3 regions of the Agarivorans gilvus genome follow, and region 1 is predicted to be linked to each of the others. Evidence: predicted binding sites of a transcription regulator. Region 1 holds the regulator's gene; each other region holds the start of a gene.
What was found. The regulator sigma-54, encoded in region 1, starts transcription at its own class of promoters, with help from an activator protein. The targets are predictions, from matches to a motif close to GTTGGCACGNNNNTNGNNT.
Positions count from the first base shown of each region.

Region 2: AR383_RS14795 (BON domain-containing protein) is a predicted target of sigma-54. The motif match lies at 1,374-1,392, and genes of this name have one in related genera.
Region 3: AR383_RS18635 (formate/nitrite transporter family protein) is a predicted target of sigma-54. The motif match lies at 2,257-2,275, and genes of this name have one in related genera.

Region 1 is NZ_CP013021.1:1,927,088-1,930,350, reverse strand. It holds gene rapZ (RNase adapter RapZ) at 1-410, opposite strand, end outside; gene ptsN (PTS IIA-like nitrogen regulatory protein PtsN) at 437-880, opposite strand; gene hpf (ribosome hibernation promoting factor) at 889-1,176, opposite strand; gene AR383_RS09025 (RNA polymerase factor sigma-54) at 1,201-2,703, opposite strand; gene lptB (LPS export ABC transporter ATP-binding protein) at 2,759-3,263, opposite strand, start outside.
Region 2 is NZ_CP013021.1:3,143,142-3,146,404, reverse strand. It holds gene gorA (glutathione-disulfide reductase) at 1-1,195, shown strand, start outside; gene AR383_RS14795 (BON domain-containing protein) at 1,428-1,985, shown strand; gene AR383_RS14790 (DUF1328 family protein) at 2,031-2,210, shown strand; gene AR383_RS14785 (hypothetical protein) at 2,215-2,409, shown strand; gene AR383_RS14780 (mechanosensitive ion channel family protein) at 2,581-3,263, shown strand, end outside.
Region 3 is NZ_CP013021.1:3,914,468-3,917,730, reverse strand. It holds gene AR383_RS18640 (bifunctional protein-serine/threonine kinase/phosphatase) at 1-1,248, opposite strand, end outside; gene AR383_RS18635 (formate/nitrite transporter family protein) at 1,258-2,115, opposite strand; gene AR383_RS18630 (sulfotransferase family protein) at 2,620-3,263, shown strand, end outside.

The DNA of each region.
Region 1 (3,263 bases):
GAAGTGTCGACTCGTAAATCGGCATTGCTTGAGATGGGCTCAAGCAGTGCGGTTTCAGATTCAATGGCTTCTGCCAATGATACGCCGTTCTGGCTTAAAGGATGCACTCGTCGGGTCTCGCTGTAACGACGAATCAGAGCCTCATCTTTGGCATCTAAAAAGATACTCAGTAAGTTAATGTCGGGACCAGCATTTTTGATCGCCTGAGCGATAGGTGAGGGCTCGTCAGGCAGGTTGCGAATATCGATGCTAATAGCAACCTTCGAATATTTTTGTTTTAAATTGTCGATCAACGACTGCCACAACAATACTGGAAGGTTGTCGACGCAATAATATCCGAGATCTTCTAACACTCTTAAGGCAACAGTTTTTCCTGAACCGGAGCGTCCACTAACGATGATCAGTTCCATGAGGGCCCCTAATTAAGCTTAGAGTATTAGGCTACCATGATGTTGTATAGCTCGTCATCACTTTGTGCGCAGCGAAGTTGTTTACATATTTGTTTATCGTTAAGTTTTTCAGCAACTTGAGACAGGGTGTTGAGGTGTTGCTGACACTGGTCTTCGGGAACCAATAAGGCGAAGATTAAATCGACGGGTTGATTATCGATGGAGTCAAAGCTGATTGCAGGATCGCAGCGTAAGAAAACCGCAGTGGCTTGGTGTTCACTAGCAATTCGCCCATGGGGAATCGCAATACCTTGGCCAATACCGGTGCTGCCCATTTTTTCTCTGTTTAACAAGCTCTCAAAAATACTCTGAGCAGTCATGTCTAATTGACTGGCTGCCAGTTCGCTAATGATTTCAAGGGCGCGTTTTTTTGAGGAACATTGAACTGCACGTTGCGTGCAGTTCAAATTTAGTACTTTATTTAGTTGCATTAGGGTGACTAGTGTTTAGTGAGTTTTTCTTTGTGTTTGATAACCTGGCGATCAAGTTTGTCGATCAGGCTATCAATGGCGGCGTACATGTCGGTGTGTTCTGAAGTGGCAAACACTTCTCCACCATTTAAATGCAGGGTGGCTTCAGCAATCTGATTCAGTTTCTCCACATTTAAGATGACATGAACATTGTTTATTTGTTCGAATCGTCGGGTTAGTTTGGCAAATTTAGTGTGGACATACTCTTTTAAAGACTCAGTTATTTCTACGTGGTGTCCGGTAAGATTAATTTGCATAGATTTCGTCCCCTGTTATTGGCCTTAGATAAGGCTTTTTCGTTGGTTAGAAGGTGGAATTGCTAACGACTCTCGGTATTTAGCAATGGTACGTCTTGCCACCTTGATCCCCTGATCTGCCAAAATATCAGCAATTTTGCTGTCGCTAAGCGGTTTGTTGCTGTTTTCGGCAGCTACCAGTTTTTTAATTAGTGCCCTAATTGCGGTAGAAGAGCATTCGCCGCCGCCATCAGTGGTGACGTGGCTAGAAAAGAAGTATTTCAATTCAAAAATACCACGAGGCGTATGCATAAATTTCTGAGTGGTAACCCGAGAAATCGTAGATTCATGCATTTCTACAGCTTCTGCGACATCGTTCAATACCATTGGTTTCATTGCTTCTTCGCCGTACTCAAAAAAGGCTTGTTGGTGATGAACAATGCAGTTGGATACTTTTAATAAGGTTTCGTTACGGCTCTCAATGCTTTTGATAAACCATTTGGCTTCTTGCAAATGGCTGCGAATAAATTGAGTATCGTTGGCGTTGGTTGAGGTTTTACTGAGCGAGGCGTAGTGAGAATTGACGCGTAATTTAGGCATCGCATCAGGATTTAGTTCAACTACCCATCGCCCTTGGCGCTTAATCACTGATACATCCGGAATCACATATTGTGCTTGGTTGGGTTCAACCGCATTACCTGGGCGTGGTTCTAGAGTATGAATCAAACGCATTACTTCGCGTAATTGATCTTCTTTCAATTTGGTTTTACGCGACAATAAACGAAAGTCGCGATTAGCCAAGACATCAATATGATTGGTTACGATGTCTTTGGCTTCTTTTAGCCAAGGGGTATCTTCGGCAAAGCGGCCTAATTGAATCATTAAGCACTCTTGAAGAGAGCGAGCGCCAATGCCTACAGGGTCGAAGTGTTGAACACGTTTTAATACCGCTTCAATTTCATCAAGCTCGACGTCTAAATCGTTAGTTTCACTGGCACGTAAGCCTTCCAACAATTGTTCACAATCTTGGGTTAGGTAGCCGGATTCATCAATCGCATCAATAATGGCTAGCGCAATCGCTTGGTCAACCTCACTAAATGGGGTGAGTTGCATCTGCCATATTAAGTGGTCTTGCAAGGATTCTACGGTTTCACCTTGAAACAGCATATCGCTGTCTTCACTCACACCGCTACTGCCTGAGCTGGATGGCCCTGAACTGGCACTGTAAATATCGTCCCATGTGGAATCAACGGGTAAGTCATCAGAAACAGTGTCTTGGTTAATCGCATCGCCTGCTTCTAACTGGCTATTATCCACTTCGTTGTTTACACTGTTATCATTAGTTTTGTCATTAAGGGATTGAGCTTCATTAGCATCGTTGTCACTGGCGTGTGACTCATCCGCTTCGAGCAGGGGGTTGCTTTCCAGCGCCTCCTGAATTTCTTGCTGCAAATCCAGTGTTGAAAGCTGGAGTAAGCGAATCGCCTGTTGTAACTGAGGGGTCATGGTCAATTGCTGACCAAGACGCAACTGCAAAGATGCTTTCATTAACTGCCGCTGTTCCTTCTTCTTATTGTATTGTGTTTTTTTACTTGCACTTTAACTATAGCTTGAATTGTTCACCGAGATAAACTCGTTTCACGTGTTCATTTTCAAGTATTTCTTCAGGTTTCCCCGAGGCTATCAATTCGCCTTGGCTAACGATATAGGCATGTTCACAAACATCGAGAGTTTCTCTCACATTGTGATCGGTGATCAATACTCCAAGACCACGATCACGCAGGTGTTCAATAATCTTTTTTATATCGATAACAGAAATAGGATCCACGCCAGCAAAGGGTTCGTCAAGCAAAATAAACTTTGGAGCGGCGGCTAGAGCACGAGCAATTTCAACCCGGCGGCGTTCCCCACCAGACAGGCTCATGCCAAGATTTTTTCGAATGTGACCAATATGGAATTCCTCTAACAGGTCGTCCAAGGCCACTTGCTGTTGTTGTTTATCGAGATCTTTACGAGTTTCTAAGACCGCGAGTATATTTTTTTCCACAGACAAACGTCTAAATATGGAGGCTTCTTGAGGCAGGTAGCCAATCCCTTTTCGGGCACGG
Region 2 (3,263 bases), 1.2 Mb from region 1:
GTGGTTTGGTGCCCAAGTGGCCGAAGCCATTCACCGCTATGCCCCTGATTACGGCTTTGATGTTCACGTCAACAAATTCGACTGGTCAACCCTAGTGGCTAGCCGCGAAGCCTATATTGAGCGTATTCATGGCTCCTATGACCGCGTCTTAAGCAATAATGGGGTTACCCTAATTAATGGTTTTGCCAAATTTGTTGATGCCAATACCGTAGAAGTTAATGGCGAGCAAATCCGCGCTAAACATATTCTCATCGCTACAGGTGGTCGCCCTAGTATACCCAACATTCCAGGGGCTGAACTCGGCATCGACTCAGACGGCTTTTTTGCTTTAAGTGAGCAACCAAAGCGCGTTGTTGTAGTCGGCGCGGGTTATATTGCGGTAGAGCTAGCTGGCGTATTACATTCCTTAGGCAGCGAAACCCATTTAGCAGTGCGCAAGCATGCGCCGCTACGTGACTTCGACCCAATGCTAAACGAAACGCTAATGGAAATTATGGCCGAAGACGGCCCTACCTTGCATACCCACAGCATACCTCAGTCGGTTGAAAAATTGGCCGATGGCAGCCTTAAATTAAACTTTGAAAACGGCAACAGCCTTGAAGTGGATAAGCTGATTTGGGCCATTGGCCGCGAGCCAGCCACCGATCAAATTAACCTGCAAGGCATCGGCGTAGAGCTAGACGATTACGGCTACATCAAAGTCGACGACTACTCTAATACTTCGGTAGAAGGTGTTTATGCGGTAGGCGATAACATCGGTAAAATTGAGCTCACCCCTGTGGCAGTAAAAGCAGGACGCTTGCTCTCTGAACGCCTATTTAACGGTAAAACCACCGCTAAGATGGATTACGAACTGGTGCCCACCGTGGTATTTAGTCACCCAGCGATTGGCACTATTGGTTTAACCGAGCCAGAAGCGGTAGCCAAATACGGTGAAAATCATGTCAAAGTTTACACCTCTAGCTTTGGTGCCATGTACACCGCAGTGACCCAACACCGTCAAGTCACCAAAATGAAGCTCATTTGTGTAGGTGAAGATGAAAAAGTGGTCGGCTTACACGGAATTGGCTTAGGCATGGACGAAATTTTACAAGGCTTTGGCGTAGCCATGAAGATGGGGGCCACTAAAGCGGATTTCGACGCTTGTGTAGCGATTCACCCCACCAGCGCTGAAGAATTTGTCACCCTTCGTTAATTAACGCACCTCACCAAGGCTAAAGCGATACTTTGCGCTTTAGCCTACTTTTTCACTGCCCAAGCTGCCGATAGTTCTTACATTTCACCCTGTAATATCTTCACAAGCAAATTACAGCAAAAGCATCCCTCAAAACACAAAAACAACACAAAACAACTATAAATCAACAACTTAAATTTTTGGCACGGTCTTCGCTATGGTAACTATGTAATATTAACCAAGGAGAACCATGATGAAAAACTTAGTACCAAGTATTGTTCTTAGCACTGCCTTAATCACCACTTCAGGTTCTGTATTCGCGGCCAATAACTGGCAAGATGACGCCAAAGACGCGTGGATTGACGGCAAAGCCGAAACCACTCTACTACTCAATACTAACCTCAACTCTTTCGACATTAATACTGATGTGAAAGATGGCCAATTGACTTTAAGCGGCTCGGTAGAAAGCGAAATTGAAAAATCGCTGGCAGCAGAATTAGTCGCTAACTTGGACGGAGTCGAAGAGGTGGATAACCAACTAACGGTTGTTAAAAGCAAACAAGACCAAGAACAAACTGATAATGAGATGTTAAACAGCCTAACCGATAGCAAAATTTCTACCGTGGTGAAAACCCGCTTGTTATTAGAGTCTGAAATTAGCGGTACTGATATCGAGGTAAACACAGAAGATAAAGTGGTCACTTTAAGTGGTGAAGTTAGCTCAGATGCGGAACAAGATTTAGCCCTCGCTATCGCCCGAAATACCAATGATGTAGACGAAGTGGTTAACCAACTCAGAGTTTTACAATAATCCCTCACTTCACTCTAAAACGGTTAAATAAAAGGAGCTATCACTATGCTTAGCTGGGTATTTATATTCCTCATTATCGCTTTGATATCAGCCGTTTTAGGCTTCGGCGGCATAGCCGGTGCTGCAGCAGGTATTGCTAAAATTATTTTTTACCTGTTCGTAATGCTACTGGTGCTTTCTTTAGTCTTTAACCTGTTCAAAAGTAAACGCAGCAACCAAAGGTAAGCAAATGACATCACCTAAACGTTCTTATAGCCTGGCGCTAATTAGCGCCCTGTTACTTAGTTTAAGCGCCTGTAGTGAAGGGCCCGCCGAGAATGCTGGCGAGTCCATAGATGAGGCGGCCACCGACATTGAAAACGCCATCGAAGATAGCTGTGAACAAGCTAAAGAACAGCTAAACACAGAAGACCAAGACTGTTAGTACTTGGTGTGTTGTTTCAACAAGCGGCTTCGGCCGCTTTGCTACGCAGCTGCAAGGTAAATACCATGTGTTCAGCCGACCCTATTGCACTAGCGCAGCCTACCCAGCTCCCTCTCAAGCTCGCCAAGCTCATAACCCCCAAACTTAGCACTAACAACAGACTGGCAACTTATGGACAATATCAATCTGAATAATTTCTGGTCGTTAATCCAGCAAAAACTACAAAACTGGGTGGAAGACTCAATCACACTTTTACCTAACATTGTGTTAGCCCTTGTAGTGGTACTGGTATTCCTGTTACTGGCAAAAGTGCTGGGGCACATCATCAAAAACCTCACTCAAAAGGTCATTGATTCAAAAGAAGCAATAAGCCTGCTTAGCTCGATAGTGAAGATCGTAATAGCTAGCAGCGGCTTATTTATTGCCTTGGACTTAGTGGGCCTTAAAGGCACAGTGACTTCACTACTGGCGGGGGCGGGTATCGTTGGTTTGGCGATTGGCTTCGCCTTTCAAGATATGACCGAAAATCTCATTTCTGGGATCAGCATGAGTATTCGTAAGCCGTTTAAAATCGGCGATATTATTCAAGCAAACGGAGTATTTGGTAGCGTTGAAGCCATTAACCTTCGCAATACCATAGTTAGCACCTTTTCTGGGCAGCGAGAGATAATCCCTAACAAGCTGCTGTTTAGAAACATTCTGACGAACTTTAGCGCCAATCGAATACGTAAAATTGAGATCCCAGTGGGTATTTCCTACGCAGACGACCCCGAGCGTGCGGCAAAACTCATCACCGATGCACTGAATAAACATAAATTCATTTACGACCCGCAACAAACCGCTGTGTACGCCGA
Region 3 (3,263 bases), 2.0 Mb from region 1:
ACCAAAATCAATGATCTTCACGGTGCCATGTTTATCAATCATGATGTTGTCGGGCTTTAGATCTTGATGCAGCATGTCCATGCGATGAAAGGCGCGTAAGCCCTTGGCAATTTGCTCGACTATCTCCCTCACCTTAGCCAAATCGGGCTTAGGATTGTCGGTGATCCACTGCTGCAGGGTTTGCCCTTCTAGATATTCAAACACCGTATATAAAAAGTGTCGCTGGCGCGGCTCGGCGCTAGCCTTTAATACATGGGCGCTGTTAATTCGCCGAGCCATCCACTCCTCGGTAAAAAAGCGCTCTAAGTACTCTTCATCACCGCGTAGATCTACCGAAGGGGTTTTTAGAATCACCTGCTGACCACTGTGCTGATCTTCAGCTAAGAAGACATGACTACGGGCGCTGTGATGAATGGGGCGAATAATCTTATAAGAATCCATTTCCATTCTGGCCTGCAGCTCTGGGGGAAATGACAAGGCAGCCACTTGCTCTTTTAGGCTGTTATCCGCGCTTTGCGGCACTTGCTCTAGGCGAATAATCTGCAAGCTTAAGTTATCGTCACTGCCCGCTAAATAAGCCGTGGCAACAATGTCTTCGGCAGCCTTAGTGAGATCATGGTGGTTGGAAATGAGGGTGTGCTGTACTTGCTCGGCGTCGATGTATTCGTATACCCCATCGCTACACAGCAGAAAAATATCGCCTTGCTCAATGGCTAAGCATCGGTAGTCAAATTCACAATGCGGCTCAATGCCCAGAGCGCGGCTCAAGTAACTTTGTTGCTCGCTGCCCCAAACACAGTGATCGTTAGTCAGTTGCTCTAAACCCTGCTGGTTTAAGCGATAAATGCGAGTATCACCCACATGAAATAAATGCGCCAGATTGCCCTTAATCACCAAGGCACTCAGGGTACAAACGTAGCCTTTATTTTTGTCGTAATAGTAGGGGCTTTGTTGAGATTGGCTATAGAGCCAGCTATTGGTGGCCTGCAGCACGCGAGTGGCGGCATGCTGTACTGTCCAAGTTTCGGAGGTGCAATAATAATCATCTAGAAAACTGTTAACGGCGGTTTCGCTGGCAATTTGACTCACTTCGCTACTGCTAATGCCGTCGGCGATCACCGCAGCAAAACCCTTATGTTGTAGCTGAGCCCCGCTTGGAGTAAATGCGCCGTAGCAGTCCTGATTAAGGGGCTTGCGCCCCTTATCAGAACATTGGCCAATCGATACACGCAGTTGGCTAGTGGTCATAGGCAAAGCTTAAGCGTTAGCCGGTGCTGATTTGCTTGGCGCTTCTACCGCAGCCGAAGCCACTTTGCGCTTGGGCGCAGTCTTCACGTGGGTGGTATACAAGGTTAAACCGGTGAAGGCTAAACCGCCCACTAAGTTACCCAAAGCAGTTGGAATTTCATTCCATAGGAAGTAATCAGAGATAGAGAACTCACCACCCATGATTAGGCCGAATGGGAACAAGAACATGTTAACAACTGAGTGTTCAAAGCCCATGAAGAAGAACAAGAAGATCGGCATCCACATGGCAATCACTTTGCCGCTTACGGTGGTTGAGATCATCGCACCTACCACACCCATAGACACCATCCAGTTACATAACATGCCGCGAATGAAGATGGTTAACCAGCCGCCTAGACCGTGCTCGGCATAACCCACTGTGCGCGCTTCACCAATGCTAGCTGCTTTGGCGCCAACGGCACCGGCATCCACGTTGAAACCATAGGTAAAGATGAAGGCCATCATAAAGGCCACTGTTAAGGCGCCACCGAAGTTACCTAAGAACACTAAACCCCAGTTTCTTAATATTCCTCGTACATCTACCCCAGGCCGCTTATCTAATAGCGCCAATGGAGCCAATACAAACACCCCAGTTAATAGATCAAAACCCATTAGATAGAGCATACAAAAACCCACTGGGAATAAGATGGCGCCCAGCAGGAATACCCCGGTTTTCACCGCGATGGTAATCGCAAAAATAGCGGCTAGAGCCAAAATAGCGCCAGCCATAAAAGCGCGAATAACCGTATCGCGAGTAGACATAAAAATTTTCGATTCACCGGCGTCAACCATTTTGGTGGCAAACTCGGCAGGTGCTAAATAAGACATAATATTTCCCTATATTGCTTAATCATAAATAAAAACTGTGGTCTGGCGGATTCATCTAATATAAATACAGATGAAAGCACCGCTACCAAGCAACACCCGATTAGCTGCTGACTTGGTCTTCCCCTGACCTCAGTAAGTAGATAGCAAGGGCTGCGCCAACAACACAAAATGGCAACATAAAAAATCAAAGCGATAACTTTAATACCTACAAAGAGGTAATTTTTCCTGCAAATTAATCAACATTCACTAATAGCTTGCACATTTATAGTTGCTAATTGCACCAATACAGAACAGAAAAATGAGAGCTAGCTCACTTAAGTTAGAGCTGAACAAATTTATTCACGCTTACATGTTTGCGATTAAAATTTCACCAGCAATAGCCCACCCAGTTAACGATTTTTTATGAAACAAAGCGCCAGCGCATATTTTGGTAAGCTTTAACAAGACAGCCTGTACAGTTTCAGTAAAGTAAGTGCTAATTAGCTCAGTAAACAGGATCGCAGCATGAAGCCGGAACAGCGGCAGCGCATTATGGAGAAAGCCGTTAAAGCCTTGCAGGCAGGTAAATTCAGTCAGGCTTTTTCCACTATAAACAAAATTAATCAGCTTAAGTCGCAGCAAAATTTTCAAAGTTTAGAGCTGGCGGCTTACAGTTTGTTTCAACAGCAAAAATTTGAGCGAGCCCGCGACGCTTACCAGCAGGCGCTAGCCCTTTGCGACAATCTTCAGCAACGAAATAACTGTTATAAAAACATAGGCTTAGCCGAACAACAGCTGGGTCTACTACAAGCCGCCATCGCTTCTTTTGAGCAATGTTTTACCTTGATTGATGGAGCCGACAATGCCGATATAGCCAGCCCCTTAGGAGAATGTTATTTGGCCGAGGGGCGCTTCCAACAGTTAAGCGAGCTTTGCGCCAAAATGCGCCATTGGCCCGGCCAACTGGCCAAAGCCCTAGCTCTAGAGATCTCCGCCGCCAAGCTACAAAACCAGCGCCAACAAACCTTAGATGGAATTGAAGCGCTGCTGCAACACAGCGCCTTAATTGAAGAGTGGCAAGTGGCCTTTGCCATCGACACCCTAATGTTCATTCGAGAACACCAGCGCGCCGAACAGCTATTACAACAAGCCGCTATCGACTACCCCAA